2 regions of the Planococcus rifietoensis genome follow, and region 1 is predicted to be linked to the other one. Evidence: riboswitches for the same ligand, from Rfam matches in the RefSeq annotation. Region 1 holds a riboswitch; the other holds the start of a gene.

The links. A riboswitch is a leader RNA that binds a small molecule or an ion and turns the genes downstream of it on or off. The one in region 1 is predicted to bind FMN.
Region 2: another riboswitch for FMN. It lies ahead of ribD (bifunctional diaminohydroxyphosphoribosylaminopyrimidine deaminase/5-amino-6-(5-phosphoribosylamino)uracil reductase RibD); the one in region 1 lies ahead of AUC31_RS08050 (ECF transporter S component).

What each region holds. Positions count from the first base shown of each region.
Region 1 is NZ_CP013659.2:1,616,775-1,632,717, reverse strand. Features, by position in the region: gene lysA (diaminopimelate decarboxylase) at 1-1,018, shown strand, start outside; gene AUC31_RS08110 (GNAT family N-acetyltransferase) at 1,200-1,559, shown strand; gene AUC31_RS08105 (DUF309 domain-containing protein) at 1,563-2,063, opposite strand; gene AUC31_RS08100 (segregation/condensation protein A) at 2,126-2,899, shown strand; gene scpB (SMC-Scp complex subunit ScpB) at 2,871-3,461, shown strand; gene AUC31_RS08090 (pseudouridine synthase) at 3,626-4,357, shown strand; gene resA (thiol-disulfide oxidoreductase ResA) at 4,447-4,998, shown strand; gene AUC31_RS08080 (cytochrome c biogenesis ResB family protein) at 5,011-6,663, shown strand; gene ccsB (c-type cytochrome biogenesis protein CcsB) at 6,660-7,844, shown strand; gene AUC31_RS08070 (response regulator transcription factor) at 7,946-8,662, shown strand; gene AUC31_RS08065 (ATP-binding protein) at 8,655-10,433, shown strand; gene sigX (RNA polymerase sigma factor SigX) at 10,480-11,013, shown strand; gene AUC31_RS08055 (hypothetical protein) at 11,003-12,175, shown strand; FMN riboswitch at 12,254-12,389, shown strand; gene AUC31_RS08050 (ECF transporter S component) at 12,535-13,116, shown strand; gene AUC31_RS08045 (ferredoxin) at 13,174-13,425, opposite strand; gene AUC31_RS08040 (YpbB family protein) at 13,532-14,557, shown strand; gene AUC31_RS08035 (RecQ family ATP-dependent DNA helicase) at 14,554-15,943, shown strand, end outside.
Region 2 is NZ_CP013659.2:92,918-108,860, forward strand. Features, by position in the region: gene AUC31_RS00470 (SulP family inorganic anion transporter) at 1-995, shown strand, start outside; gene AUC31_RS17795 (glycoside hydrolase family 2 protein) at 1,179-4,340, shown strand; gene AUC31_RS00480 (siderophore ABC transporter substrate-binding protein) at 4,659-5,609, shown strand; gene AUC31_RS00485 (O-methyltransferase) at 5,667-6,302, shown strand; gene AUC31_RS00490 (alpha/beta hydrolase) at 6,360-7,103, opposite strand; gene AUC31_RS00495 (PaaI family thioesterase) at 7,226-7,624, shown strand; gene AUC31_RS00500 (MarR family winged helix-turn-helix transcriptional regulator) at 7,773-8,252, shown strand; gene AUC31_RS00505 (ring-cleaving dioxygenase) at 8,249-9,232, shown strand; gene AUC31_RS17540 (TIGR04104 family putative zinc finger protein) at 9,387-9,686, shown strand; FMN riboswitch at 9,799-9,929, shown strand; FMN riboswitch at 10,038-10,168, shown strand; gene ribD (bifunctional diaminohydroxyphosphoribosylaminopyrimidine deaminase/5-amino-6-(5-phosphoribosylamino)uracil reductase RibD) at 10,268-11,350, shown strand; gene ribE (riboflavin synthase) at 11,356-11,991, shown strand; gene AUC31_RS00525 (bifunctional 3,4-dihydroxy-2-butanone-4-phosphate synthase/GTP cyclohydrolase II) at 12,004-13,194, shown strand; gene ribH (6,7-dimethyl-8-ribityllumazine synthase) at 13,207-13,674, shown strand; gene AUC31_RS00540 (DUF4212 domain-containing protein) at 14,286-14,564, shown strand; gene AUC31_RS00545 (sodium:solute symporter family protein) at 14,629-15,943, shown strand, end outside.

The sequences.
Region 1 (15,943 bases):
AGAGAAAATCCATTTTCATGGCAATAACAAGAGCCAAGCGGAAATCGACATGGCTTTTGATGAAGAAATCGGCTGCATCGTCGTCGATAATTTCCACGAAATTGATTTATTGAAAAAAACGGCGGAACAGCGCCAGCAGAAAATGAACATCTTGCTGCGCGTCACGCCAGGGATTGAAGCCCATACCCATGACTACATCACGACAGGCCAAGAAGACTCGAAATTCGGTTTTGATTTGAACAATGGCCAAGCAGACCGTGCTTTCATGGAAACCTATGCACATGAACAACTTGAGTTGATCGGCCTTCACTGCCATATCGGGTCCCAGATTTTCGAAACCGCGGCGTTCCAGATGGCTTCTGAAAAATTGCTGTTGAAAATGGCGGGCTGGAAACAAGACCACTCATACACATGCAGCGTGTTGAATCTAGGCGGCGGCTTCGGCATCCGCTATACGGAAGAAGATGCTCCGCTTGAGCCTGCCGTGTATGTGAAAGACATGATTCGCACGGTCAAAACCGCATCCGAAGGGGCAGGGTTCCCGGTGCCGGAAATTTGGATTGAGCCGGGCCGCTCATTGATCGGAGACGCTGGCACGACGCTCTATACGATCGGATCGACAAAAGATGTGCCCGACACACGCCGCTATGCAGCGGTCGACGGCGGCATGTCCGACAATATTCGCCCTGCGCTGTACGGCGCGAAATACAGTTCCTTGCTCGCCAACCGCGCCCAAGAACAGGCGGAACAAGTTTATACGATTGCCGGGAAATGCTGTGAATCCGGTGACAAGCTTATCGAAGAAGCCCAGTTGCCGGAAGTTTCAGCTGGCGATATCTTGGCTGTTTTCTGTACAGGCGCATATGGTTATTCGATGGCGAGCAATTACAACCGGATTACGCGGCCGGCAGTCGTTTTTGTAGAGGAAGGGAAGCACCAACTCGTCATTCGGCGGGAAAGCTTTGAAGACTTGATCAAAAATGAAGTGGGGTATGTGCAAGAGGAGGCTAAACCTTGAGAAAACAGAACATCATGCTGTTCCTGTTCGTCCTGTTGATGGCAGTCGCCTGGGGCATCGCCTATTGGCTGTTCTTTGCAGACAATGTCACCGGCGGCTGACCTTGCGTAAACTTGAGTTATTGGGGAGTTTATAGTAGTATGGGTAAAGCTGCTTTTAAGATGAAAATGAGGGATCAATTATGTTGTACAGATACAAAAAATCATTTGAAAAGATCGCCATGGGCTTATTGTCTTTCATGCCCAAAGAGCGTGAACTGAAAAAGCTGCAGCAAACTATGCACATCTACGAAGAAAACCCGGAATGGCAATTGTTCCTATGGAAAAAAGAGGACGATTTTGTCGGGTTGTTAGGTGTGGAAGTCGCAGATGATCATTACACCATCCATCATGTGTCGGTGAATCCATCCCATCGGGGTGACGGGATCGGCCATCAGATGATCGATAAGATTCAAGACATGATGCAGCACCGGGAAATGCGCGCTACAGACGAAACCGAAGCTTTCCTGAATAAATGCCCAGTAAAAAAAGGCGGCCTTTAATTCTTAAAGGTTCCGCCTTTTTTTCTGTTGCCGGAGCGCAATGATTTCCGTCCGGTCGCGCAACCGGTGCTTGTGCATCAAATAATACTCATCGTGAGCCGGGGCCAGGTATTGCTGCTTCTGTTCTTTGATCGCTTGAACGAGTTCGCCTGGCACAAGCGGCAAGTCGCGGTGCTTGAACGGCTCTCGGTCTGTAACTCCTTGTATTGATTCAGCCAAGAGCTGTGTCAGTTGCTGCTGGTCGAAGCCTTCGGTCCAAATGCCCGCTTCAGCGAGTTTCGGTTTGGCCCGTATAAGCGAACGGAGCGCGCCGGGATAATTGCTGCGGCGCCAATGATACATGCCGACCGCCAATTGGATCCACCCGGTCAGTGGATGCGTCTTGTCTTTCGGTGCGATTAATTTCCAGTACTCTTCGCCGACTTCATGGCATTCGAAATAATCTTTTTCGTCATTGAAGTGGATGATGTACTGAAGGAATAGGGGATGGTTAAGCGGATGCATTTCAATCTCCTTTCTTTTATAATCAAGTATAGTAGGAAAATGAACAGTCAGGTGGTAGTCACATGTCTTATGAAGTGAAAGTGGATGCCTTTGAAGGCCCGCTTGATTTATTATTGCATTTAATTCATCGTTTGGAAATCGATATTTACGATATACCCGTTTCACAAATCACTACACAGTATATGGAGCATATTCGTGCAATGCAAGTGCTCGAACTCAATGAAGCGAGCGAATACTTGGTGATGGCGGCGACTTTGCTGGCAATTAAGAGCAAGACGCTGCTGCCAGTGCATGAAGGGGAAATCGATGAAGTCGATTACGAATTCGATGAGCAAGACCCCCGCGACGAATTGGTGTCACGGCTAATCGAGTACAAAAAATACAAAGAAGCGGCTGGCGAACTGAAAAAATTGGAAAATGAACGGGCGGTGCTGTATTCGAAAGCGCCTGCTGATTTATCGGAACTCCAGCAGCAGCCAGATGCCATGGATTACGATGCCAATGCTTACGATATGCTCGGGGCATTCCAGAAAATGCTGCGCCGAAAGCAACTGAGGGCGCCACTGTCGACCCGTGTCGCACGCCAGGAAGTATCTATTAAAGAACAGATGGGTTCGATGGTCGAGCGGCTCAAGTCATTCAAAGGACGTGCTAATTTTTCCGAACTTTTCCCGTCTGATGACCAGGCAGTGCTCGTCGTTTCTTTTTTGTCCTTGCTTGAGTTGATGAAGCGGCAAGTGATTGCGGTCGAACAGCAAAAGAATTTCACCGAATTGTCGGTGGAACTGAGAAAGGAAACGTGGCAAGATGAAGAAGAACCTTTTGGGCCAAATTGAAGCATTGCTTTTTGTCACAGGAGACGATGGCTTGAGTTTCAGCCAATTGCAGTTTCTGACAGAAGCGAATGCAGAACAAGTGGAGCAAGCGCTCTCGGAACTGAAAAACCGTTACGATGGGGAAGCTTTCGGGGTGACGCTAAAAGAACTGGCGGGTGTTTATCAATTGGTAACCAAGCCGGAAATGGCAGAAACCATACAAAAGCTGGTTGAGAACCCGACGCCACAATCGCTGTCGCAGGCTTCACTCGAAGTGCTCGCGATTGTGGCGTATAAACAGCCAATTACCCGGGTCGAGCTGGAAGATTTGCGCGGGGTGAAGAGTGAAAAAGCGCTGGCGACTCTCGCTGCGAAAGGCTTGATCCAGGAACGTGGCCGTGCTGAGGGAACAGGCCGTGCCATTCTGTATGGCACGACTGATGAATTCCTCAATTATTTCGGTTTAAAGAACTTGGAAGAGTTGCCTCCATTGCCTGAAGAGATGGCACAGGAACCGGAAGAAGACACCGATCTCTTCATGACGAAATTTCAAGAAGCATTCAAGGAAGAAGTAAACGCATAGGAGCTTACTGGGAAGACTGGGACGCATTAACAGTCTTCTTTTCATTTGAGCGATGCGCTTTCTCTTTGACCGGAATTATGCCATAATTCCGGTTAGAAAGACCGCGAAGAACGTGAATCGGCGGCCTATGCCGCCGGTATTTAATTAGATGGGGTGAACAGGAAATGGAAAGATTGCAAAAAGTAATGGCACATGCAGGAATTGCATCTAGGCGCAAAGCAGAACAAATGATTTTAGATGGCAAAGTGAGAGTCAACGGAAAAACCGTCAAGGAATTGGGCGTCAAAGTGACGCCGTCCGATAAGATTGAAGTGGAAGGCGTCCAAATGGAAAAAGAACGGAAAGTATACTTTCTTCTATACAAGCCGCGCGGTGTCATTTCGGCAGTATCTGATGACAAGAACCGCAAAGTCGTAACGGATTTCTTCCCGAATGTCGAAGAACGCATCTATCCTGTCGGACGTCTAGATTATGACACATCAGGATTGTTGTTGTTAACCAACGACGGGGAATTCGCCAATAGCCTGACGCATCCGAAATTCGAAATCGATAAGACCTACGTCGCGCGTTTAAAAGGCATTCCGACGAAGGAAGATCTCCAAAAACTCGAACGCGGCATCAAATTGGAAGACGGAATGACAGCTCCGGCAAAAGTGAAATTATTGTCAGCCGACACGAAAGCGGCAAAAGCGATCGTCCAGATTACAATTCATGAAGGGCGCAACCGCCAAGTCCGCCGCATGTTCGAAGCGATCGGCTTCCCGGTGCAGAAGCTTAGCCGTGAACAATTCGCCTTTTTGACCTTGCATAGCTTGAATGCTGGGGAATCGAGAGAACTCAGCCCCCACGAAGTGAAGCAATTGCGTGTGCTTGCGGATACCGGCAAGCGCCGCTAACGTTCACAAACCCTTCAAAACTGTGGGCAGGCGCCCATTGAAACTTTGCTATAATTGATGTGCATCCAATCCTTCGAAGGAGGATCTTTATGAGTACGGAGAAAAAGAGAAACAAAAAGAAAAACCGGACGATCATGCGCTCCGTTATTTTGCTGCTATTGATCGCGGCCATTGGCTATACGATTTACAATAGTGTGACGGCCGATGAAGTGGAAGTGCTGAAAGTGGGAGATCCGGCACCGGATTTTACGTTGACGGATCTTGACGGGGAAACACATAAGCTGTCCGATTACAAAGGGCAGGGCGTGTTCCTGAATTTCTGGGGCACATGGTGTGAACCGTGCATCAAGGAAATGCCCGCGATGGCTAGTCAGTACGAAGTATATGAAGATCAAGGCGTCCAGATCCTTGCGGTGAATATTGCGCAATCGAATTTTGAAGTAGAGACGTTCGCCCGTCAATACGGACTCAATTTCCCGATTGTCATCGACCGTGATAAAAGCGTCATGACTGCATATAATATCCGCCCGCTTCCAACGACCATGCTGGTGAACCCGCAAGGTGAAATCCAGCGCATCGTAACCGGTGAAATGACAGAGCAGGACATCGCAGGTTTTATGGAAGAAATCAAACCTGAATAAGGAGATTTTGGGATGGACAAATTGATTTGCAAATGCGGCCATGAAAACCCGCCAGGCACGGTTCTTTGTGAATCTTGCGGGCGGCCGCTCAACGAAGAGGAACAAAACAAACAATTGGCGGATATGCGCTATGAAGGAACGGCAAGACGTTCCCAAACGTATAATAAGTCGATCATCGACAAAATTTGGAATTTCTTTTCAAGTGTTAAAGTCGGCGTCGGAATCATCATAGTCTTATTGGTCGCTGCCGCTCTTGGCACGATCTTGCCGCAGAAACAATACGTCCCGGCAACAACCGAAGCAGATATCGAAGCTTATTACACCGATATCTACGGATCGGTCGGGACGGTGTACCACGCGCTTGGATTCCATGATATGTACAACTCCTTCTGGTTTATCGGGTTGGTCGGGATGCTCGCAATCTCGCTGATTATTGCGAGCCTCGATCGTTTCGTGCCGCTTTATAGATCGTTGAAAAACCAGCGCGTGCTGCGCCATTCCAGCTTTATGCGAAAACAGCGCATTTTGGCGGAAGGGCCAGGAGACGCGGAGACGCTGAAAAAAGCCGAAGAGAAATTAACCGATTTGAAATATAAGGTGTCGACCGACAAAAATGGCTTGCTTGCTGAAAAAGGCCGTTTTTCGCGGTGGGGCCCTTATGTCAATCACATTGGATTGATCATTTTCTTGTTCGGTGTCATGCTGCGCATGATGCCCGGATTCTATGTAGACGAAACGCTGTGGATACGTGAAGGCGAAACGCGTGCGATTCCGGATGCACCTGGCTACGTGTTAGAGAGTAAAGGCTTTACGTTGGAAACTTACACAGGTGAAGGCGAAGAAGAAAAATTCGGTGAAGCAATCGACCGCGTCGGAACGGTAGCGAAAAACTACCAGACGGATGTCGTTCTTTATAAAATACCGGAAGATGCATTGCCAGGCGATACAGACGAGATGGAAAAAGTTGAAGAACACGCCATTCGCGTTAACCAGCCATTTAAGTTCGATGGCTACGCTTTGTATCAGATGGATTTCCAGCAGGATGAGCTGAAAACGATGAGCTTTGCGCTTCAGAACAAAGAAACGGGCGAAAGCCGCGGAGATTTGACAATCGATTTGGTGAATCCGGAAACCAATTATGAGCTTGAAGACGGTTCTGTTGTGGAATTGCTCGGTTATTATCCTGATTTCTCCGGTTTTGAAAACGGTGAACCGCAAACAGCGACGCCGCTGCCGAAAAACCCGGGCTTCCTCGTGAAAATGACGACGCCCGATACGCCGGACGGTGAAACAAGTTTCATCACCATTCAGAACACAGTTGAGCCATTGGGCGATAACGATTATAAACTTGCCTTCCAGGGTGTTGAGACGCGGGATGCATCTGGCTTGACGGTTCGTAAAGACCGTACCTTGCCGATTCTTGGGCTCGGCGGTCTGATCTTCATGATCGGCGTGGCGCAAGGGATGTACTTCAACCACCGCCGCTTCTGGATTCAGCAGCAGGCGGATGGCAGCATCTTGCTTGCGGGCCATACGAATAAAAACTGGTTCGGGCTGAAAAAAGATCTGGATCAGGTGACTGAACACGCTTCTCTTCCGGCATATCGCGACCAACAGGAAGACATGGAAGCACAGGAGAAAAAGGAAGGTGAACAATTGACATGACATTAGCCGACATCAGTTCCAATTTACTATTCGTAGCCTTCATCGCCTACCTGATTGCAACATTCGTATTCGGGGGGGCTGTAAAAGGCAATAAAAAAGGCACTTACAGATCCGAACAGCGTTGGGGCAAAGTCGCGATCACCATTACGGTCATCGGCTTTCTTGCGCATTTAGGGTATTTCATTACACGGTGGATGGTCACGGGCCACGCGCCGATCAGTAATATGTTCGAATTCACGACTGCATTCGGAATGACGCTTGTCGGCGGATTCATCATTCTTTATGCATTGTATAAAACAGCAGTGCTTGGGATGATCGTCTTGCCGATTGCGTTATTGATCATCGCTTACGCAAGCATGTTCCCGAGTGAAGTGAGCCCGCTGATTCCGGCCCTTCAGACAAACTGGCTGGCGATCCACGTCATCACAGTCGTCATCGCCGAAGGGATTCTTGCAATCAGTGCGGCGGCCGGCTTGATTTATTTGCTCAAAGTCGTCGACCAAAAGAAAAAGTCGAAGCAGCGCTTTTGGCTTGAAGCCATCATGTACTCACTCGTCTTGGTCCTTGGTTTTGTCGTTACGAGCACATTCTTTACCTTGACGAATTACGAAGCGGATTTCGCTTATGTCAATAAAGACGAACAACCATCAGAAATCACATACAATATGCCGGCAATTTTCGGGATGAACGAATTCGAGTCAATGACAGATGGCGCGTTTACGCCGCTAGTGGAAATGCCGCCAATCGTCCATGCCGGAAAACTGACGACCGTGTTTTGGTCAGTCATGGTGGGGACCGTGCTGTATGCATTGATTCGCCTGATCTTCCGCAAACGCATTTCCGCCATGCTGCAGCCGTTTACGAAAAACGTCAACTTGCAGCTGATGGATGAAATCAATTACCGTTCGATCATCATCGGCTTCCCGATCTTTTCACTCGGTGCATTGATCTTTGCCATGATTTGGGCGCAAATCGCCTGGTCGCGCTTCTGGGGCTGGGACCCGAAAGAAGTGTGGGCACTCGTTACATTCTTGTTCTACGCAGCGTATTTGCACTTGCGGCTTGGCAGAGGCTGGGCAGGCGAAAAGTCTGCTTGGCTCGCGGTCATCGGTTTTGTCATCATCATGTTCAACTTGGTGGCAGTTAACTTGATTATTGCTGGACTGCATTCATACGCTTGACGACAAAAGCCTTTTCCTATCCTGGAAAAGGCTTTTCGTTTATTTTTGGGAACCTTATCGGTACAATGAAAGGTATAGAGATGAAAGTTGGAGGGATTAGGATGTCTGAAGAAATTACAATTCTTGTAGTGGATGATGAAGAGAGGATCCGCCGCCTGTTGAAGATGTATCTCGAGCGCGAAGGATATATGGTGGAAGAAGCCGAAAATGGGGTAGAAGCACTGGAAAAAGCGATGGAGAAGGATTACCATTGCATCCTGCTTGATCTCATGATGCCCGAAAAAGATGGCATCGAAGTGGCAACCGAACTTCGGGAAACGAAAATGACGCCAATCATCATGCTGACGGCTAAAGGCGAGGAAGCAAACCGCGTGGAAGGGTTTGAATCCGGAGCCGACGATTATATCGTCAAGCCGTTCAGCCCGAGGGAAGTCGTGCTGCGCGTGAAAGCGATTTTGCGCCGATCGTCGGCTTATTCACCTTCTACGAGTTCGACCGTTTCAAAAGACTTGGTCGTCTTTCCACATTTGACGATCGACCACGATGCCCATCGCGTCACAGCAGACGGCGTCGAAGTGAATTTAACACCGAAAGAATATGAACTTTTATACTTCTTGGCAAAATCCCCGGATAAAGTATTCGATCGGGAGCATTTACTAAAAGAAGTGTGGCATTATGACTTTTTCGGCGATTTGCGTACCGTGGATACACACGTTAAACGCTTGCGTGAAAAATTGAACCGCGTTTCGGAATCCGCCGCTAAGATGATCGTCACCGTATGGGGTGTCGGATACAAATTCGAGGTCGGCAATGAATAGAATATGGAATAGCATCGTCGGGAAGCTGTGGGTAACCATTTTGCTTCTCGTTTCCTTTGTCCTGTTTATTGTGACGGTGCTGCTATTGGAGTTTCTCGGGAATTTCCATAGCGAAACGGTGGAAGAAGCGCTTCACAACGAGGCGAATATGATAGCCCGAATCTTTAATGACCACTCAGGGGAGGGCAATTTATCAATCGTCGACGAAGTGTTGGGACCTGAAACCAATGCGGTCATCGCAGAAGAACCGGGGGAAATCTCCTATTACCTGCATGACGGCTTGAACGGCGAGGAAATCAGGAAAAAGATTGTCAGCGAAAGCGAATTTCAAAAAGTATTCGAAAGCGACGAAACCGTAACGAAAGAAATGCTGCTGCCGTCCTTATCGGAAGCAGACCGCATGGAATCATATATTGTCATGGCCTCGCCTCTTCAAACAAGCGATGAGCTTCACGGAACGGTTTTTATTTATCAATCATTGGAAGTGATGGACCGCACAGCGGAAAGGACGACGAATATTGTGTTCCTGTCCGCATTCATCGCATTATTATTGACGACATTTTTCGCATTTTTCCTCTCGACCCGCATCACTTCCCCGCTGCGCAACATGCGCGAAGGGGCATTTGAATTAGCGAAAGGGAATTTTGATACGAAAGTGAAAGTCTCTTCTGGAGACGAAATCGGCCAATTGGCGATCGCCTTTAACCAGATGGGACGCCAACTAAAGCATCATTTAGAAGTGATCAATCAGGAAAAAGAGCAATTATCGAGCATCTTGACTTCAATGGCGGATGCCGTAATTACGTTCAACCAAGACAAGACGATCCTGTTGAGCAATCCGCCGGCGCAGAAGCTGCTGCAGCAATGGCTCTTCAAAGACGGGACGACTGATGCCAATGCGCTGCCATCGGAAATGCTCCATATGCTCGACCACGTCTTGACGTTCCAAGAGGAAATAGAGGAAGAGCTTGAAATCGAAGGCGCCTATTATGCAGTCAATTTCAGCCCGCTTTACAGCGGCGAAAGCGTGCGCGGCGCGGTGGCTGTGCTCCACAATATGACAGAACAGCATCGCCTCGAGAAGCTGCGCGAAGATTTCATTGCCAATGTATCACACGAATTGCGGACGCCGATCGCCATGCTACAAGGCTATAGCGAAGCACTGCTTGATGACGTCGGCGCAAGCGAGGAAGAACGCAATGAAATGACCAAGATCATCTACGAGGAATCCCAGCGAATGGGCCGACTCGTGACTGACCTCTTGAATTTGGCGCGATTGGAATCAGGCCATATGCGCCTCTACAAAGAATTAGTGCAGTTCAATAATGCCATCGAGCGGATGAGCTTGAAATTCAGCCAAGCCGCGAAAGAAAAAGGCATCGAACTGAGCTTCACGACAGAGCTCGACGACTGGGCAGCAGCCGAACTGGATGAAGACCGCATCGAACAGGTCATGACGAATTTGATCGATAATGCACTTCGACATACTCCTCAGGGAGGGCAAGTGCATGTGCATGTCGAAAACATGGGAGACTACGCAAAAGTTTCGATCAACGATACCGGGGCGGGAATTACAGAGAAAGACCTGGAATTCGTCTTTGAGCGTTTCTATAAAGCCGATAAGGCAAGGACGCTCGGCAAAGGCGGCACAGGGCTCGGTCTCGCGATTGCCAGCAATATCATCAAAGCGCATTCGGGAGAAATCCGCGCCGAAAGCAAATTCGGCGAAGGCACTTCGTTCATCTTCACATTGCCGCTGAAGGCGATGTAACTTTTTTGTTGTCGTGACGACTAATCCAAGGAACGGGGGGAGTTGCGTGAATGACTCCGTGTTTCATCGGCTATACGATCAATACCATCAGGATGTCTTTCAGTTTTTGGTGTATTTAGTAAAGGACCGGCATGTGGCAGAAGATTTGATGCATGAAGTTTATGTGAGGGTGCTGCGCGCTTATGACCGGTTCCAAGGAAAGAGTTCGGAAAAGACCTGGCTCTTTTCGATCGCCAAAAATGTCGCCATCGACCATTTCCGCAAGACCGCAGTGAGGAAAAAGCATTCGATGGATTTCTTCGACTGGGAAACCCAACAATTGGTGTCGACTGAACGCATACCGGAAGAAGTTTCATTGCTTAATGAAGACAAGATCCGCTTGTACCAAATGCTCGATTTGTGTACAGGGGACCAAAAGCTCGTCATCATCATGCGCTATTTCCAAGATCTCTCCATTGCGGAAACTGCTGAAGTCCTGGAGTGGTCGGAAGGCAAAGTCAAGACGACACAGCACCGGGCGATCCGGTCCCTCCGCCAAAAATTACTAGAAGCAGAAGGGGGAGGAGAATATGCCGAATGACAAATGGAACGATGAAGAAATCGAAAATTTGTTGCGGGATTTCCCCAAAATACAAGACAGGCGGCCAAAAGCCGAAGTGTATAAAAAGCTTTCCCATAAAGAGCAAACACCCAAGCAGCCGAAGCGCTGGCTGCCGCTGCTGGTTGCCATCGTCGCATTTTTGAGCATCTCAGTACTTGTGGTTTCCTTGCTGCAGCAGAACGGAACCGACTCTAGCAGCAGCAGTAGTGAAAGCAGCGACGCGGAGTCGACCATGTCGACAGATGAAGCGCAGACAGAACAAACTGAACAAGCGGAAAGGGAAACACAAGAGTCTGAAGGGGCAGCGAGTTTGGCTGCGGAAGACCCGCAAGTACAGCGGAGTGCAGTTTATGAGAGTGAGATAGATGGTGCGCATGTGTTTCGTATCGGGCTTGCTTACAATGGCTATGTCGTACCGATCAGTTTTGTCATTCCAAGTCAAGACATGGAAGAACCGGCTGCACTTGAATTATACGAAGCATTCGCCGGGCAAATTGATGAAACCGGATTGGGTTTTGATGAGTACCACCCTTATGAAGGAGAGCTCCAGCAAAACGATTCAACAATCAGCCATTTCCTGCCGGACGGGCAAACTTATGATCAAGGTTCGTCTTCCACTTTGCTGTATCTGAATAGTTTAAAGGAAACGTTCATGGATCAGCAGGAAATCCGTGTATTGAATGAAGACGGGGAGGCAGCGCAATTATCTCATGTGGGGACGGTGGAACCGCTCGTTCCGGGCGAACAAGGGCAAAGCTTTTACTTGCTTGCTTCGTCAACGGGTGACTGGCATTTGGCTCCCGCTTACGGCATGTCGCCAGGGAACGTGAAAGAAGCGCTATTGTCACTTCAGCAATCGCCGAATGACGACTACCGTTCACCGGTTCCGGAAGAGATCAATTATCGCGTCGAAGTGGACGGGACAAATGCCGACTTGATATTCGAAGAGCCGTTGGATTTGGATGCGCTTGATGAAGCGGAAGCGATGCAGATGGTCGAAAGCATGGCGCTGACTGCGCAATCCTATGGCTCTGCACTTACGCTATCCAATACAGAACAAACGGAATGGGCAGGCTTCGATTTCACTAGAGAATTGGAACTGCCGGTTTCACCCAACCGGATCGACTGGCCAAAAAAATAAAAAAAGGCAGTGATGTAAGCAGTATGGTTTACATTGCTGTCTTTTTTTTATAAGATTAAGTTGTATAAAAAAATATCGATTCATCTTCGGGGCAGGGTGCAATTCCCTACCGGCGGTAATTGGACATCATGGTCCATCAGCCCGCGAGCCGTAAAAAGCAGGATTTGGTGAGATTCCAAAGCCGACAGTATAGTCTGGATGGGAGAAGGTGAAGGTACGGACGCATGCCGTTTGTTAATAACGGACCGTTTATTTCAGTGTGCCTGACTCTCCCTTAAGCAAACCTTGCTTAAGGGATTTTTTAGGCAGCATGCGTTCCGAACCTTTCTTCTGGTGAATCACGACAAGGAGAGAGGAACATGAAGAACAAGAAATTGCAATCGATGATCGTCATCGGTATGCTAAGCAGCATCTCATTTGTATTGATGCTATTCAATTTTCCGCTGCCGGCATTGCCAGCATTTTTGAAAGTGGATTTCAGTGATGTGCCCGCGTTGATCGCGGCGATTACGATGGGGCCTGTAGCAGGCATTTTGGTAGCATTCTTTAAGAACGTATTGGACTGGATCTTTTCGGGAAGCCCGACTGGCGTACCTGTAGGGCACATGGCGAATTTCGCGACGAGCCTATTGTTCATTTTGCCGGTCTATGCCATTTACCGTAAAGTTTCCACAAAAAAAGGCATCGCATTCGGTTTGGTGATCGGGACATTCTCGATGGCAATCGGCATGAGCTTGCTCAATTATTTCGTCTTTTTGCCGATGTACACGTATTTCCTGAACATGCCTGAACAGACAGGGAACGCATTGTACACGACCATTGTCCTCGGAATCCTGCCGTTCAACTTGATCAAAGGCTTAGCACTTACGACCGTCGTTTTATTGATCTTCGGCAGCATGCATACGTGGATTGAAAAACAACGTTCCTATTATTTATCATAAAAAGAAGCGGCTGGAAGATGATTCTTCCGGCCGCTTTTTCTATTGACCAAAATTTGGTCAGTCTTCGTATTTAAGTGGATCTCCTTCAAATGGCTCGTCTGACACTTTAATGGAATCGGTCGGGCATCCTTCAAATGCGTCTTCCATATCCTCCATCAGCTCATCTGGCACTTGTTCAGTCCCCGTGTTATCATCAAGAATAACGAAGGCGATGCCCTCATCATCATAATCGTAAATGTCTGGTGCCGCTGCTCCGCAAGCCCCGCATGCGATACACGTATCTTTATCAACAATGGTATATTTAGCCATTCCAGTTCCTCTCCTTTATCTCCGAACAAGTTCAGTTATACTATCGTGTTTATTCTATAGATATTTCATGATTTTTTCAACCCAAAACCGCCAGGAGGGTAATTCAGTGCGATTCGATGAAGTCGTTTTAGCAATCATGAAAGCGGTAGACGGTCAACGGACCGTATCTTCCCCTTATCATTTAATTAAAGGAAAGAAATCAGGGCAAACGATTCAGGACATCGGCTATTTTGGACTGCATCCTTATTTTGCCGTACTCCCGAAACTGGACAAGCAAGAATACCTCGCGTCCATCGACAGGCTGCAAGCTCAAGGCTTACTGATCCCGGATGACAGCAGCGTCCGGCTCGATCGCTCCGCATTCGATTTGGACATTCCGGCTACGCCGTTGAACGGCTGGAAATACAGGGGCAATGAACATCGGTTTTTTGCGCGTTTGTCACTAGTAGTGCAGACGATGTCCAATTTCATGCAAGGCCATAAGCGCTTTGATCCAGTTGTTGCCGATGAAACGGTGCAGGCATGGGCAAAGGCTTATTTGAACCGCATCGATTTTCGTTCTGCTGCTGTTCAAGAGGCTTTCAAAAATCAAATCGAAACCAGCTTGGCTTTGGCAAAAACAACGGAAGCGCATAAACAAATCCTGGTGGAGCGATTGTCGGGCTATGGAGTCGGCGGGCTCACCTGGGATCAATTAGCTATGCAGCAGAACCTCATGCCGATAGATGTGAAAGTTGCAGCTGTTGAAGCTGTACACGCTTGGCTGGACGTGATTGAAGGCATGGAATATCCTTTGCTAACGGGCATGCTTGAAGGCATCATCCAACAATCCGCCTTGACGGAATCGGCGAAACGAACACAAAATCTGTCCGAGCGCGGATTTTCACTCCAGCAGATTGCCGAGCTCCGGCAACTGAAAACCAGTACGATCGAGGATCATTTCGTGGAGATGGCCATGAACGACCCGGCGTTCAGCTTTGTGCCCTTTATGGATGAGCATTTGTTTCAATCGATCCATCGCATCAGCAAAGAGTTGAAGTCAATGCGCTTGCGGGATATTAAAGAGCGTTTGCCCGAAGCCAGCTATTTTCAGATCCGGCTGGCACTGGCCATGAGAGGAGGCGAATCATGAATCTCGAAAAACTATTGTACGAGTTTTATGGCTACACGGAATTCCGCCCCGGCCAAAAACAAGTAATCGAGCAAGTGCTGGCAGGGCGCGACGTCTTGGCGCTGCTTCCGACCGGAATGGGTAAATCTCTATGTTATCAGCTGCCTGGGAAAGTCTTACCGGGCGCTGTCGTCATTGTCTCGCCGCTTTTATCGTTGATGCAAGATCAAGTTGCCCAATTGAAAAAGATGGGGGAAAAATCGGTTATTGCTATCAATTCCTTCATGAAACCGGAAGATCGCGAAAGGGCGTGGAATACGCTTGGCACTTATAAATTCATCTTCGTAGCCCCCGAAATGCTTGTACAGCCATATGTGCTTGGAAAATTAAAAGTGCTTGGCATCTCATTGCTTGTCGCGGATGAAGCGCATTGCATTTCTCAATGGGGCTTTGATTTCCGTCCGGATTATTTGCGCATTGCAGAGGTTCTGCCCCAGCTTGGCAACCCGCAAACTTTGGCATTGACCGCAACGGCAACCGACAAAGTAACAGATGAAATCAAGCGTTATCTTAAATTGAGTGACCCTTTCGTCTATTCACATCCGATGGACCGAAAGAACATCAGTTATGATATCCGAAAATTTGAAAACGATCACGACAAGCTGGACGCGCTGATGAACTTGGTGTCAGAATACGGCGGGCCAGGGATCATTTATGCCGGCACACGGCGCAAATCGCAGGAGTTGGCTGGGCGCTTGCTCACACTTGGGGGCCGGGCGGCTTTTTATCATGGCGGCATGGAGCAGCAGGATCGTATATTTGTGCAGCAGCAGTTTGCCAATAAGGAGCTCGAGTGGGTATGTGCGACCAATGCATTCGGCATGGGGGTCCATATTCCCGATATTCGCCATGTCATCCATTTCCAATTACCTTCTTCTATAGAAGGATATGTCCAGGAAGTGGGGCGTGCTGGCCGGGATTCTTTGCCTTCACTGGCAACTTTATTGTATACAGCTGGGGATGAGCGGCTCGTGGAGAGTTTGATCATGGACGATTTACCCGAGAAACATGAAATCGAACTAATCTATGAGCAGGGCGAAAAAGCGAAACAATTGATTGAGCAGGGGATGATAAGGGAAACGGCGTATCGCATCATTTCCTATTGGCGCGAGCGTCTGCCCCTTGAAGGCACATTGAACCAGATCGAGCAACTGAAAAAAGAAAAACAACGTCAAGCTGAATCCGTCCGTGGGCTGGTCCATGCGAGCGGTTGCATCCGGCAATATATCAGTACAAGTTTCGATCAAGAAAACCCTGCTATACCAACTAATTGCTGCAGTTTTCACGGAATCGACCACAGCCTGTTCAAAGGCAGTCAAAGCGAACAAAAAGCAACTCCACAAGGCT
Region 2 (15,943 bases), 1.5 Mb from region 1:
TCATCTACATCGTGCCGCGCTTTTTCAAAGCCATCCCGGCCCCGCTTATCGCGCTGGTGGTGTTGACGGCAGTGGCCATCTATTCCGGGTTCGAATTGCGCACAGTGGGCGATCTCGGCACGATCAGCCAGACGCTCCCGAGCTTCTTGTTGCCGGATGTGCCATTCAACTTGGAAACCTTGTCGATCATCTTCCCGTACTCACTTGCGCTGGCGATTGTCGGCTTGCTCGAATCGCTCTTGACGGCGAATATCGTCGATGACATGACCGATACAACAAGTGACAAGAACAAAGAAGCCAGAGGGCAAGGCATTGCCAACTTCGTCACCGGTTTCTTCGGCGGAATGGCGGGCTGTGCGATGATCGGGCAATCGGTCATCAACGTCAAATCGGGCGGCCGTGGCCGCTTGTCGGCACTCGTTGCCGGTACGTTCCTGATGTTTTTGATCATCGTTCTCGGCAATGTCGTTGTGCAAATCCCGATGCCGGTGCTTGTCGGCATCATGATCATGGTATCGATCGGGACATTCGACTGGGCTTCGTTCACTTACTTGAAAAAAGCACCGAAAACCGATTCCATCGTTATGGTCGCAACTGTCGCCATCGTCGTTTATACGCACGATTTATCGATTGGTGTACTGGCGGGCGTCTTGCTAAGCGCCATCTTCTTCGTCTCGAAGATTTCCAAGATCAAAGTGGAAAAACGCTTGTTGGATGCTACACAATACCGCGTGGAAGGGCAATTGTTCTTCGCTTCGGTTGAAGACTTCCTAGAGAAATTCGATTTCGATATCGAACGCGAGAAAGTGATTATCGATTTCACGGATGCCCATATTTGGGACGATTCCGGCGTCGGCGCCGTCGACAGGGTCGTGCTGAAGTTCCGCGAAAATGCCAATGAAGTGGAAGTGACCGGCCTGGATGCCGGAAGCCAGAAACTGATCGATCAATTGGCGATCTTTAAAAGCTCGAATGCTAAACTACCCACCCATTGATGAAATTATAGAGAAGCCCGTCCTTTCAAAAAGGACGGGCTTCTTTGCGTCTGGACACATCAGCGGAATCAAATAATAAAAAAAATGTAAAGCGTTCACCTTTTAGAAATATTTTCTATTTAAACAATTTTTTTATACTATATAATAACCGTAAATGGGTTTTACAGGAAAAGAGGAATCATTTTGAAAAAGACATTCATCGGGGCAGCAATCGTCGTGCTGTTATTGCTATCACCATTTCTTATCTGGCTGTTTCAAGGAAGCGAGCCTTTGAACGTGGCGATTGTCGACAAAACCGTCCCAACGGAAAATTACCGCGAACATAAGGGACTGACTTGGATCTTGAACCATAACCGTTATGTTAAAGAGGATGAGTCGGACTACCGCGCAGATACCGATTACTTCGGTTTTATGCCGAATGAAAACGACAAGGATTATGAAATTCGGGGCATCGAGGAACTCGGATCGGGCTATGATTTGATTTATTTGGCTGATGCCTATGGGGTATATGAAGACGATCTCCCTTGGCAAGAGGCCAAAGGTGAACGCTCCGAGCTCATCTATGGCGGCTTGGAGATGGCTGAATGGCAAGCGATCAAGCAGCAAGTAATCAATAAGGGCAGTGATTTAGTCGTTGAATTCAATACATTCGCTTCCCCGACAGATGCTGCTGTCAGCACGGATATGGAAGAATTTTTAGGCATCAAGTGGAGTGGCTGGAGTGGGCGCTATTTTCCTGACTTAGCAGGTGCCGAGGTGCCTGCATGGATTGTCCAGAATTATGAACAGGAGGCAGAAGATTGGCAGTTTACGGGCGGAGGGTTCGTGCTTGTTGAAGATGCCAGTGGCGAGATTGTTGTGTTGTCTGAAGAGCGGGGCGATATCGAAAATGCCGGACTGCACGTGAAATTCACAGAGCCTGGGCAAACGGCTTTCGGTCTTCAGGAAAGTCCGACATTCGATTATTGGTTTGATATCAATGAAGTACAAGGACAGACCGAAGTGCTTGCCGAATACGAATGGTCTCTCGGCGAAAAAGGCCAAGCGGCGCTTTCTGAACGCGGGATTCCGGAGAATTTTCCGGCCGTCATGTACACGACTGTAAATGATGCAGACGTCTATTATTTTGCTGGCGACTTTGTTGACGTCGAGGATGTGCCGTCATTCTACCAATACGGGGGGCTTGCCAAGATGCGGGATTGGATGTCATTTGGCGGCAACGATAGTTTTTATTGGAAAACGTATGTGCCAATGATGGAATCGATTCTTGCGGACAGTTCAGGAAAAGAGCGGGAAACGCCGTCACAAGTGTCGTCGGCAGCTGAAAAAGACGGGATTTCCTATCCATCGCGTGTAAACGGCGAGCAGTTTGAAGTGTTCGAAGACGGTGAGTGGAAAGAATTCACCGTCAAAGGCGTCAATATGGGCATGGCAAAACCCGGCACCTTCCCTGGCGAAGCAGCGATCACTCGCGAGGAATATGACCGCTGGTTCAAGGCAATCGGGGAAATGAACGCCAATGCGATTCGCGTCTATACGCTCCACCCGCCTGCTTTCTATGAAGCCTTGGCCAAGTACAATGAATCAGCCGAAACGCCACTCTATGTCTATCACGGTGTATGGATTGATGAAGGGCCGCTAGAAGAAACCTTGGATGCGTTCACGCCTGAAATTACGGAACGTTTCCAGCAAGAGATGAAAAAAGTGGCGGATGCCGTTCATGGTGATGCTGAAGTTGATGAAGAGCCGGGGCATGCTTCCGGAACTTACACGGCAGACATTTCCGATTACGTCATCGGCTGGATGATTGGTATTGAATGGTATCCGTTTACAGTCGACGAGATGAACCGTAAATATCCGGATCTTGGCGAGTTTTCGGGCACATATATCGAAACCGAAGATGCCAATCCGATGGAGTATTGGATTGCGGAGCAGCTGGAAGTTTTAGCTGCCTATGAATACGAAACCTATGACAGCATGCGACCGCTCAGCTTCACGAATTGGGTGACGACCGATAATGTCGACCAACCGTCAGAGCCGAGTGAACAAGAAGACTTGGCGACGGTCGATCCAAACCATATTCGTACGATCGGTGAATTGGACGAAGTAGGCATGTTTGCATCGTATCATGTCTATCCATACTATCCGGATTTCCTGAACTTAGAAGAGAAATATACGGAATTTATCGACCACCGCGGCGAACGCAATAATTACGCGGGGTATTTACGTGATTTGAACGAATCGCACGATATGCCATTGTTGATCGCGGAATTCGGTGTGCCGGCTTCAAGGGGCATGACCCATAAAAATCCTTTCGGCTGGAACCAAGGCTTTATTTCCGAGAGTGAGCAAGGGGAAATCGCCAGCCGTTTGTATGAAGATATCCTCGAAGAAGGAATGCTTGGCGGTTTGGTATTCACTTGGCAGGATGAATGGTTCAAGCGCACATGGAACACGATGGATTATGACAATCCCGATGAGCGCCCGTTCTGGTCCAATGCCCAAACAAACGAGCAGCAATTCGGCTTGCTCAGCTTTGACCGCCATAAAGTGAAAGTCGACGGCAAAGACGATTGGCAGGATGGATCACCGCTGTATGAAAAAGAGCAAGGCGCCTTGCGCTCGCTATCGATGGATTCCGATGAGCGCTATGTATACGTCAAAGCAGAGTTCGATCCACAACAGGAGTGGTGGAATGAAGACCGCTTGAACTTGTACTTCAGTGTGCGGGAAGATCAAGGAATCGAAGTGGCAGATAGTTTCCTGGCTGATTTCGAACTGACCATCGATGGGGAAGAGTCGGCGATCAATGTCGCTGGCGATTACGACACCTTCTATTACGATTACTACGAACAGCTTAAAATGATTCCAAAAGAGCCGAATATTGAAAACAACTTCCACCCAATGCGCTTAGCGCTGAATAAGGAATTCACGCGGCCAGACACAGGAGAAGTCTATCCTTTCGAGTATTATGAAACAGGGAAACTGCGCTTTGGCATAGCCGATCCTGAAGCCGATCAATACGATTCCTTAAACGACTATTACTATTCAGAAGAAACCGGGATTTTGGAAATCCGGATTCCGTGGATGCTGCTGAATGCCAAAGACCCGGCGAAAAAAGAATTCACGGGCGATTTGCAAAAAGACGGCATCGCGGCGAGCATGACCGTTGAAGGCATAAAAGCCGCAGCGGTTCTTGAGAATTCAAATGGAAAAGAACTTGAATCGATGGGACTGGACAGCAGCAAGCTTTATTCATGGGAAGCATGGGAGCTGCCGCAGACACAGGAACGCTTGAAAGAGTCCTATTACATTTTGCAAGAAACGTTCAAAAATACTGAGTGAAGAAAAGACCCAATACCGGGCTGCCCCAGAACCGTTAGGAACAACTAACGGCCTTGAGGCAGTTCGTACTGGGTCTTTTTTATGGTGAACAGCTTCGGCTATTTCATTTACGAAAAAACAATTGAAAATAATTCTCATTTAGTTATTGAAAGTGGTTTTTATTCTGCTATACTAATAAATGTGGTTAAGTGATAATGATTATCAGTATCATCTGATCATTGAAGGGAGCGATTTTTCAAGAGTTACCGAAGAAAGATTACATAATGCACAACGGATGTCCATCATCCAATAATTTCAATAGAAGAGGAGACGGAAAAAATGAAGAAATGGATAACGGCAATTTTAGTAGCAATGATGTTTGCAGTTCTTGCAGCTTGTGGGGCAGAAGAAGAGGCGACAGACAGCCAAACGGCGGATGCACAAACAACGGAAACGGTTAAAGTGACGCATGAACTGGGTGAGACGGAAGTACCGAAAAACCCTGAAAAAGTCGTCGTATTCGATTTTGGGATTCTGGATACACTTGATCAATTGGGAGTAGAATCTGTTGCAGGCGTTGCACAAGGGAATATTCCTACATATTTGGAGCAATACGAAGACACTGAGAAATACGAAAACATCGGCACATTGAAAGAAGCAGATTTTGAAGCGATCCACGCTATGGATCCGGACTTGATCATTATCTCCGGGCGCCAAGCGGAAATGTATAACGAGTTCAGCGACATCGCACCGACTATTCACTTAGGCGTAGATACAACAGATTATATGAACTCGTTCACAACGAATATGGAAACGGTCGGGGAAATTTTTGGCAAAGAAGCGGAAGTTGAAGAAGAGCTTGCAGCCATCAACGAGCAAATCGAAGGCATTAAAGAGAAAACAGCGACTTCTGATGAAAAAGGCTTGATCGTTCTGGCCAATGAAGGAAAAGTCAGCGCATACGGAGCAGCTTCACGCTTCGGTATCATCCATGACGTGTTTGGCGTCAAACAAGCGGACGAAGGCATCGAAGCGTCTACGCATGGCCAAAGCATCACGTATGAATACATCCTCGATACGAACCCGGACATGATGTTTGTCGTCGACCGCAATGCAGCAGTCGGCAATGACGCAAGCGCGAAAGATTCATTGGAAAATGAATTGGTCCAGAAAACGAATGCTTATCAAAACGATAAGATCATTTATTTGGATCCGGATTACTGGTACCTATCCGGCGGTGGGCTGCAGTCTGTCAGCGAAATGGTCAATGCCATCGAATCTGCATTTTGAGTATAAAAGCCCCGGCATTCCCGGGGCTTTTTCTCAATCATAAGGAGGAATAGAGATATGGAACAAATCAATTCTTATATCAATAAAGTGTTTGTCGAGCAAGACGAGGTGCTGGAAGGAGTGCTTGCCGCCATTAACGCACAAGGCATGCGGCCGATTTCGGTATCGCCAGCGTCCGGAAAACTGCTGACGATGCTCGTGGCGATGACGGAAGCGGAACGGGTATTGGAAATCGGCGCACTTGGCGGCTATAGTGGGATTTGCCTGGCGCGAGGCTTTGGCGAAAAAGGCCATTTGACTTCGCTGGAACTGGAGCAGGACTATGCGGAACTGGCAAGCGCCCATCTGGCAAAAGCGGGATTCAGTGGGCAAGTCGATTATTTGACTGGCCCTGCCTTGGAGAGCTTGGCGCAATTGAAAAACGACGGACGAACATTCGATTTCTTTTTCATCGATGCCGACAAGGAGAATTACGAAAATTATTTAGCCGCTTGCTTGGAGCTTGCAGAAAACGGGGCATTGATTGTCGCCGATAATGTATTAGCAGGGGGAAGTGTGGCAGATGCGGGCATTCAGCGCCAGCATACCGAAGCGATGAAGAAGTTCAACGAAACGGCTGCAAGGCATCCGCAATTGGAGTCGATCCTGCTGCCGGTCGGCGATGGATTGCTCGTGTCGAGAGTGAAAAAATGACAAAAGGACGGAAGGCGTGAGAGCCTTCCGTCCTTTGCTCGATAAATAGAGCAGAATTTATTCGTATTTGCGGAAAAAGGCGAGCGTGCCGTCGATGATCCGTTGTTGGTCGTGATCAAGCGTCGCCACATGGTAGCTATCCGGCATTTCGATAAGGTCTTTTTCTTCAGATGAAATATGCTCGAAAATGAATGTTGAATTAGCCGGTGGAACGACATGGTCTTCCGGCGAGACGAACAGCAGGGTAGGGCAATGGATGGCCGACAGGTTTTTTCGGACCAAATCCATGAAGGGCAGGATCTCCTTAACGGAAGCGACCGGTGTTTTGTCGTAGGCAAGCTCAGTGATTCCCGGTTTTTTGATATCGGATCCGATGGCGTCCAAAAAGCGCACATCCTGCAACTCCTTAACGCCCTCCATGTCTGGAACTTCAACAGCAGCGTTGATCAAGGAAATGGCAACGATCTCCGGATGGTTTTCCGCCATATAAAGTGCGAGAGTGCCGCCCATCGACAAGCCAGCCACGAAAATCTTATCGCAGCGCTCCGACAGCCAAGCGTAGGCCTCCTCGACAGAAGCGATCCAGTCCTGATACGTGCTGGTTTCCATATCTTCATAATGCGTCCCATGCCCTTTAAGGCGCGGGGCATAGACGCTATATCCTTCGTTCGCGAAAGCCTCAGCAAGCGGGCGCATGCTTTGAGTCGTGCCGGTAAAGCCGTGGGATACGAGAATCCCTGTTTTCCCGCCTTCGGAAATAAACGGCTCTGCGCCGGGAAGAACATCAAAATGGTGTGTCATCCAAAAACCTCCTTTTAGGTAGTCCTTAAGTATTCGTTGCTTTTTGGGAAAGTCCTGCCCATTCAACTGCCTCAAAAAGGAATGCTATACTAATGGAAGAATAATCAACTGGGGGAGATCGCGTGCAAAACGTACAGGAATATACGCAATTGATCGAGCAGTTCGAGAACGGCCCTTATTTCCAAATGCTCGGTTTTGAAATCGACCGGGTAGAGTATGGCAAGGCGTCCATACGTTTGAAGAAAAAACCTAAAAATGACAATATGCAAAATATGCTGCACGGCGGCGCGATCATGTCGGGAATCGATATCGTCATGGGGCTTGCCTCGCGCTCGCTCGGAAGCGATGCGGTTTCGACGATTCAAATGGAAGTTCGTTTCATCAAAAGCTTGGCGGAGGGAACGGCCATTTTCCACGCTGAAATGCTGCATCAGACGAACAGTACAGCGGTCCTCACAGGACGCGTTGTCAGTGATCAAGATGAATTATTGGCCTATAGCACAGGCACGTTCAAATTATAAATTGTGATCGCTCCTATTCGCTTCTAGCGAATAGGAGTTTTTTGATTGGCTGCAATTGGAAGCCGTTCTCTTGACCCACCAGCCGCGGCTTGTTATAATTACTTTTAATTAAAGATATTTTAATTCGAAGTAAAGAGGTGAAATATAAATGGAGTTCTCCAACCAAAACCTGAAAGCTGTAACGGTTTTGATTCGCGCTGCGGATGCGGTCCATGATGCCATTAAACGCGACGTGGCGGGATACGGCTTGAATGCGACCGAATTCTCGGTGCTCGAACTGCTCTATCATCAAGGCCGGCAACCGATACAGGCAATCGGCAAGAGAGTGTTGATTGCAAGCAGCAGCATCACCTATGTGGTCGATAAGCTGGAGCACAAGGGCTATGTCGAACGGGAAGCGTGCAAAGAAGACCGGCGCGTGACTTATGCGCTTTTGACGGACGACGGCCAGGAATTGATGAAGCGGATTTTTCCTGAACATGAACGGCAGATGGATAAAGTGTTTGCCGGACTTGGGCAAGAGGAAGTAGTGGAGTTGATTGAGAAGCTGAAAAAAGTCGGCTACGAGGCACAAGACAGTATGGAACCGAAAGATAGAATATTAAAAGACAAGGAGCGGTATGCATGAACGAATTGAAAGGGATCCACCATGTAACGGCGATTACGAGCAGCGCCGAGAAGAATTATGAATTTTTCACGTATGTATTGGGCATGAGATTGGTCAAGAAAACGGTGAACCAAGATGATATCCAAACCTATCACTTGTTTTTCGCTGACGATAAAGGCTCAGCCGGGACTGATATGACTTTCTTTGATTTTCCGGGAATCCCGAAAGGCTCTCACGGCACGAACGAAATTTACAAGACAGCTTTCCGGGTACCGACGGATGAAGCGCTTAGCTATTGGGAAAAACGTTTCGACAAATACGAAGTGCAGCATACGGCCATAACCGAGCAATTCGGCGTCAAAACTTTGTCGTTCACAGACTTCGATGACCAGCAGTATATGCTCGTATCGGATGAGAACAATGAAGGCGTACAGGCAGGCACGCCGTGGCAGCAAGGCCCGGTCCCGCTTGAATTTGCCATTACCGGCCTTGGCCCGATCCATATCCGCATCGGGCAATTCGATTACTTGAAGGAAGTGCTCGAAAAGGCGATGCATATGAAAGAAATCGCTGAAGAAGGATCGCTTCATCTGTTCGAGATGGGCGAAGGCGGCAACGGTGCGCAAGTGATTGTCGAACATAATGCAGAATTGCCATCCGGCCAGCAAGGTTTTGGCACGGTGCATCACGCCGCGTTCCGCGTGGCGGATCGCGAAGCATTGAACGAATGGACCAGCCATATGCAGGAAATCGGATTCTCGACTTCCGGCTATGTCGACCGCTTCTTCTTCGAATCATTGTATGCACGGGTCGCACCCGGTCTATTGTTCGAATGGGCAACGGATGGCCCGGGCTTCATGGGCGACGAGCCATATGAAACACTTGGGGAGAAACTCTCTTTGCCGCCGTTTTTGGAACCGAAGCGCGAACAGATCGAAAGCATGGTGCGGCCGATTGATACGGTGCGCAGCACGAAGGATATCGAAAAAGAATACCTATAAGAAAAATCCGGCACTGCTCACAATGGGCAGTGCTTTTTTATGAGAAGACAAAGAGGAAAGAATGTCCAAAAAACTGAAATAATGGGACGATTTTGGGAACTTATTCCACTTATGTTCGTAAGTATAGATAGTACAAGGGAAGGGGAGAAGGGCAATGCCGAAATGCCAAAATTGCGGAACAACATGGACATGGGGACAGACCGTCTGCCGCCTGTTCACACTTGGGGAGAGCTTACCTTGCCCGTCTTGCAGGCAGGAGCAATTCATGACGATGGAATCGCGGAAAAAGACCAGTTTGTTTGTCTTTGCCGCTCCGCTCATCATGTTTATTTCGGTCGCTTTCGGTATTGACCCGTTCGTTTCCCTCGCCCTGTTCCTGGCTTCCTTTTTAGTGATCATGGGCATCTACCCATTTTTTATCGAATTGACAGACGAGCGTGGGCCGATGTGGTGACTGGTGAAATCCGAGTTTCTTTATAGGGAATGAGTTGGCTGTGGGCGACAAATGAAGATTCTTTTCTGGACAGCCCCTGAAGCTTGCGCTAAACTTACAGATAATCATCTATAGCGTTCTTCGGGGTCGGGTGAAATTCCCAATCGACGGTAACGGAGCAATCCGAAGCCCGTGAGCCTTTCGGGGCAGGATTTGGTGCAAGTCCAAAGCCGACAGTTAAAGTCTGGATGGGAGAAGAACCGTCAAGCAGCCTACTAGCAATCGCTTAGGTTTATTTGATATGAACTTTCAAGGCCCCTTTCTTTTTATGGAAGGGGCCTTTTTTGCATACTATGGATGATCAACTGAATAGTATTCCTTCGGGGTCGGGTGAAATTCCCAATCGACGGTAACGAAGCAATTCGAAGCCCGTGAGCCTTTCGGGGCAGGATTTGGTGCAAGTCCAAAGCCGACAGTTAGAGTCTGGATGGGAGAAGGAAGAACACGGAAATTATAGAGTTTTCTATAGTTCTATTTCCTATTGTCTTCTAACCCATTGGCTAATCAATGGGTTTTTATTTTGTTCTGAAAGGTGTGATCAAGTGGACGATCAGCAAATCATGAAGCAAGCACTGGAGTTGGCGCGTTCAGCTGCCGGGCAGACGTCCCCCAACCCGCTCGTCGGATCGGTGATTATCAAAGATGGGCGCATCATCGGCATGGGCGCGCATCTAAAAGCAGGGCAAGCGCATGCAGAAATCCATGCGCTGAATATGGCAGACACTGAAGCGCGGGGCGCGGATTTATATGTGACGCTGGAGCCTTGCAGCCATCATGGCCGGACTGGGCCTTGCGCAGATGCGATTATAAAAGCCGGCATTCGCCGTGTCGTCGTCGCAGTGCTGGATCCGAATCCGCTCGTTTCGGGCCAGGGCATCCAAAAGCTTGAAAATGCCGGGGTTATTGTAGAGACCGGTGTCTGCGAGCAGGAAGCTGCGGAGTTGAACCGGATGTTCTTCACCTTTATCCGCAAAAACCGGCCGTTCGTCACATTGAAGCATGCCATCACGCTAGACGGCAAAATCGCTGTATACGGCGGCCGTTCAGAAAAGATTACGGGGCCTGAAGTGCAGCGCGATGTCCACAAACTGCGCTTGCTGCACGACGCCATCCTCGTCGGGGCCCAGACCATTGCACTCGATAACCCCCGTTTGACCAATCGGTTTGCCGGTTCCCCGAAGCAGCCGATCCGCGTCATCTTGGATCGCCACCTGCGCATCCCAATAGAGAGCCACGTCATTCAAGTACCTGATGCCCCTACTTGGATTATCGTCGGATCACAGGCCGATATCGACAGCCGCGGAACATTTCCGGATCATGTCCGCATTCTCCAACTGGACACGCCGGATGTGGAAATCGCTGCCGCATTGGAATTGCTTGCTGAGCAAAAGGTGTTGTCTGTCCTTGTGGAAGGCGGCCAAAAAATCAATACCGCTTTCTTGAAAAGCGGGCAAGTGGATGAAGTTGCTACGTATATTGCACCGATTATTCTCGGTGGCGAAGGAACCGTTTCCGTCTTCGGCGACCTGCAAACCAGTTCTGCGTCAAACGGCATTCGCTTGGAGACACAGAAGGTAGAACGCCTCGGAACGGATCTGAAGATCATCTCCACCTTAAAGGAGTGACACAAATGTTTACAGGCATTATTGAAGAAAAGGGGCAACTCGCCGGCATCAAGCGCGGCGCATCCAGCATGGAAATGACGATCCGTGCAAATGTTGTCTTAGAAGAGACGAAAATCGGCGATAGCATTTCAGTCGAAGGGGTCTGTTTGACCGTGACTTCTTTATCAAGCGGCCGTTTCACGGTGGATGTCATGCCGGAAACCTTCCACGGCACGACCCTTTCTTCACTTAGTACATCCAGTGCTGTCAATCTGGAACGTGCCATGGCGGCGAATGGCCGTTTCGGCGGACATCTTGTCGCGGGCCATATCGATGGGGTCGGCAAGATCTTGCGCAAGCGCCCACAGGAAAATGCCATGTATATCGATATAGCGGCGCCTCCTGAATTGCTTGCGCAGTCGATCGTCAAAGGGTCCGTCGCGATCGACGGCATCAGCTTAACGATTTTCGAACTCAGCGAAAATCATTTGACCGTTTCGCTTATCCCGCATACGGCAGGAGAAACGACTTTGGGCAGCAAAAAAGTAGGCGATTCGGTCAATCTTGAAACCGATATGTTCGGGAAGTACGTGCAGCGTTTTATGGAGCATGCGCCAAAACAACCGATGAACGCCGATTATTTGCGGCGCCACGGATTTTAAAGGAGCAAACCGATGCTAAATACAATCGAAGAAGCAGTAAAGGATTTGCAGGCAGGAAAAGTCATTATTCTAGTAGATGACGAATCAAGGGAGAACGAAGGCGATTTTGTCTGTCTTGCTGAACATGCGACGCCTGAAAACATCAATTTCATGGCCACTCACGGCCGGGGGCTCATCTGCACGCCGGTCTCGCCCGATATCGCCTTGCGGTTGAAACTCGACCAAATGGTCAGCCATAACACTGACCATCATGAAACAGCATTTACCGTCAGCATCGATCATAAAGATGCCAAGACGGGCATCAGTGCATTCGAACGGTCGGACACCATTTTGCAAATGCTCGACACAAAAGCCGTGCCGCAGGATTTCAAACGGCCGGGGCATGTCTTTCCGCTTGTCGCAAAATCAGGCGGCGTTTTCCAGCGCCAAGGCCATACGGAAGCGTCAGTCGATTTGGCGCGTCTCAGCGGCAGCGAACCGGCAGCGGTCATTTGTGAAATCATGAACATTGACGGCTCGATGTCGCGCATGCCGGAACTGGAAAAGCTGGCGGATGAGTTCAATTTGAAACTTATTACCATCGAGGATCTCTATGCGTATCGCGCGGAGAAAGACCCGATCCTCAAGCGGGAATCGAGTGTCCACATGCCGACCGACTTCGGTGAATTCCGCATGGTTGGCTACTCCAACCGGTTAGATACAGAAGAGCATGTCGCCATCGTCAAAGGAAATCCGGAATCGGTGGAAGCGCCGATTGTGCGCATTCACTCAGAATGCTTGACCGGCGATATTTTCCACTCGCGCCGCTGCGATTGCGGGGCGCAACTTACGAAATCGCTTGAATTGATCGAACAGGCAGGGACGGGCATCGTCCTTTACATGCGCCAGGAAGGTCGCGGCATCGGCTTGTTGAACAAACTGAAAGCGTATGAGCTGCAAGAGCAGGGCTTGGATACCGTCGAAGCCAATGAACAGCTAGGCTTCCCGGCGGAAATGCGCGATTATACATTATGCGCTTTGATGCTGAAAGATCTGGGCGTGTCGCGCGTTAGGCTGTTGACGAACAATCCAGCCAAGACAGATGCGCTTATCGAATACGGCATCGAAGTGGAAGAACGGCTCGCGCTCGTCATCCCGCCGACTGAAGACAACACACAATACATGAAAACGAAAAAACAACGGATGCATCATCTAATCGACTAAGGAGTGTTTACAATGGAAACAGTTTACGAAGCAAATTTGATTGGCTCGGATTTAAAAATAGCAATCGTTACAGGGAGATTCAATGACTTTATCACGTCTCGCCTGCTGGACGGTGCCGTCGACGGCTTGGTGCGCCACGGCGTCAATAAGGAAAACATCGATACTGCCTGGGTACCGGGAGCATTTGAATTGCCGCTGGTCGCGAAAAAAATGGCGGAAACGAAAAAATACGACGCCGTCATCGCACTTGGCACCGTGATTCGCGGTTCGACGACGCATTACGATTATGTCTGCAGCGAAGCGGCAAAAGGCATTGCGCAAGCCGGCATGTCGACAGGCGTTCCGGTCATTTTCGGTGTCTTGACGACGGAAACGATCGAGCAGGCGATTGAACGCGCTGGCACGAAAGCCGGAAACAAAGGCTACGAAGCGGCGGTTTCTGCAGTTGAAATGGGCAATTTGATGAAAGCATTCGACTGATCCCAAAGAGCTGAAAACAGGTTTTAGATTGGCGGAATGAACCAGATATTTTCTGACTATCAGTCATTTAATACAAGTGAATAAACACGATGAGCCTGCATTCTTTTATGAATGTAGGCTCATTTTTTTATGGCGTTTCGCTTGATGGCATAGCAAAGCGATAAAATTTCGACCTGTAATATATCGAGTTCAAAAGATATTTTGTTTAAATCTTATTATAATAATGCATTGACAATTAACAGAAGTTTTAGAATAATGAAAAAAGAAACCATCTATTATCCTTAAAATGGAAAGGGAGGGGGAAAGGCGAATCATTAGCTGTGATAGGCCGTCCGTAGGCATATTTGTTAGCGTTTTCAAAGAAGGAGTGAGTCGATGATTTGGGTTCTTATATTGAGCCTTATCACCATCGTGTCTGTAGTAGCAGGGTTAAGAAGGCGGAAGGTAGTCTATTTCTTCCTTCCATTTGCATCGATTTTTGCATTCATGCTCGTCAAAGTCATTATGGTGCCACTCCCATTCCTGGATACGGTCCGTTTTATTTTCCAGTTGAGGGGGTGAACTTCGCAATAGAGGAATTCGGCTTCTAAACCGGCAAAGGGGTGAGTAATTTGAGGAAAATCGATAAAAAACAAGCAGATGCGTATTTCCGGACTCGTACCACGTTGGTCACCATCTATTTACTGATCGGGTTTTCGGCATCTTTCGGGGTTGTCATGTTCGCGGAGGAATTGTCGGGCTTCAGCGTCAATGGAATGCCTTTCCATTATTTCATGGGAGCGCAAGGAGCAGTGTTGACCTTCATCATCTTGCTGTTCGTTAACGCCATCGTCAACGACCGGATCGACAAGAAATTCGGTTTGGATCAAGACTTGGAAGACAAAAAATAGCAAAGTGCTTCCGACTGACTGCAAGCGATGGATAAAATTGCATAATTGACAAGGGGGAGAAGCAGTGGATTCACAATTTCTCGTATCACTTGTATTGATCCTGGCAACATTCGGCTTGTATATCGGCATCGCCGTCTATAATATGGCCAGGCAAACATCCGACTTTTATGTAGCGGGGCGCAATGTTCCTGCTGTATTCAACGGGATGGCGATCGGTGCCGACTGGATGAGTGCCGCGTCGTTCATCGGGATGGCGGGGACGGTCATGTTGCTCGGATATGACGGCCTTGCCTATATCATGGGCTGGACAGGTGGTTATTTGCTTTTGACTTTCCTATTGGCGCCGCAGCTCCGGAAATCGGGGCGCTACACGGTGCCGGAGTTTATTGGCGACCGCTATAGCAGCAGCACCGCGCGCTTGATCGCGGCAGTTGCCACCATCATCATCAGTTTTACATATTCTATTGGGCAGCTCTCAGGGTCAGGCGTCGTAATTGGCCGGCTTTTGGAAGTGCCGACAGCTGTCGGGACGATCATCGGTGTCGTTTTGATCGCTTTCTACTCAGCACTTGGCGGGATGAAAGGGATTACGTGGACACAGGTGGCTCAATACCTGGTTTTGATCATCGCCTATTTAATTCCTGTTATTTTCATGTCGCTGCAACTGACGAGCAACCCGATTCCTTGGCTGTCTTACGGGCAGATTATCGGTGAACTCCAGCAGCTCGATCAACAGCTTGGCGTTTCTGAATACGTTGTGCCGTTTACGGAAGCGACCAAATGGCAGTTTTTGGCACTTATGTTTACATTGATGGCCGGAACAGCTGGGTTGCCTCACGTTATCGTGCGTTTCTACACGGTTTCTACAATGAAAGCAGCTCGTTGGAGCGGGGCGTGGGCATTATTGTTCATCGGTTTGCTTTACTTGTCTGCACCGGCTTACGCAGCATTCTCCCGTTTTATCCTGATGACTCAAGTAGCCGGCTCTTCGATCGCCGATCTTCCGGCTTGGACAACATCTTGGGTCAACACCGGCTCATTGTCGGTGGCGGATACAAACAGTGACGGCATCCTGCAGTGGGAAGAAATCGTTATCAGCAACGATATCGTGGTCATGGCAACGCCTGAAATCGCCAATCTCGGCGTCTTTGTTGTTGGCTTGATGGCTGCTGGTGCTATGGCCGCGGCACTCTCAACAGCAGGTGGGCTGATGATTGCCATTTCCGCCGCGTTATCACAAGATATTTATTATCGTTCAATCAACCCGAAAGCGACGGAAAGCCAGCGTTTGCTCGTAGGTCGTTCGTCAATCATCATCGCGACTGTCGCAGCCGGCATCGTGGCGTTGAATCCGCCGGGCGCGATCACGCAGATTGTGG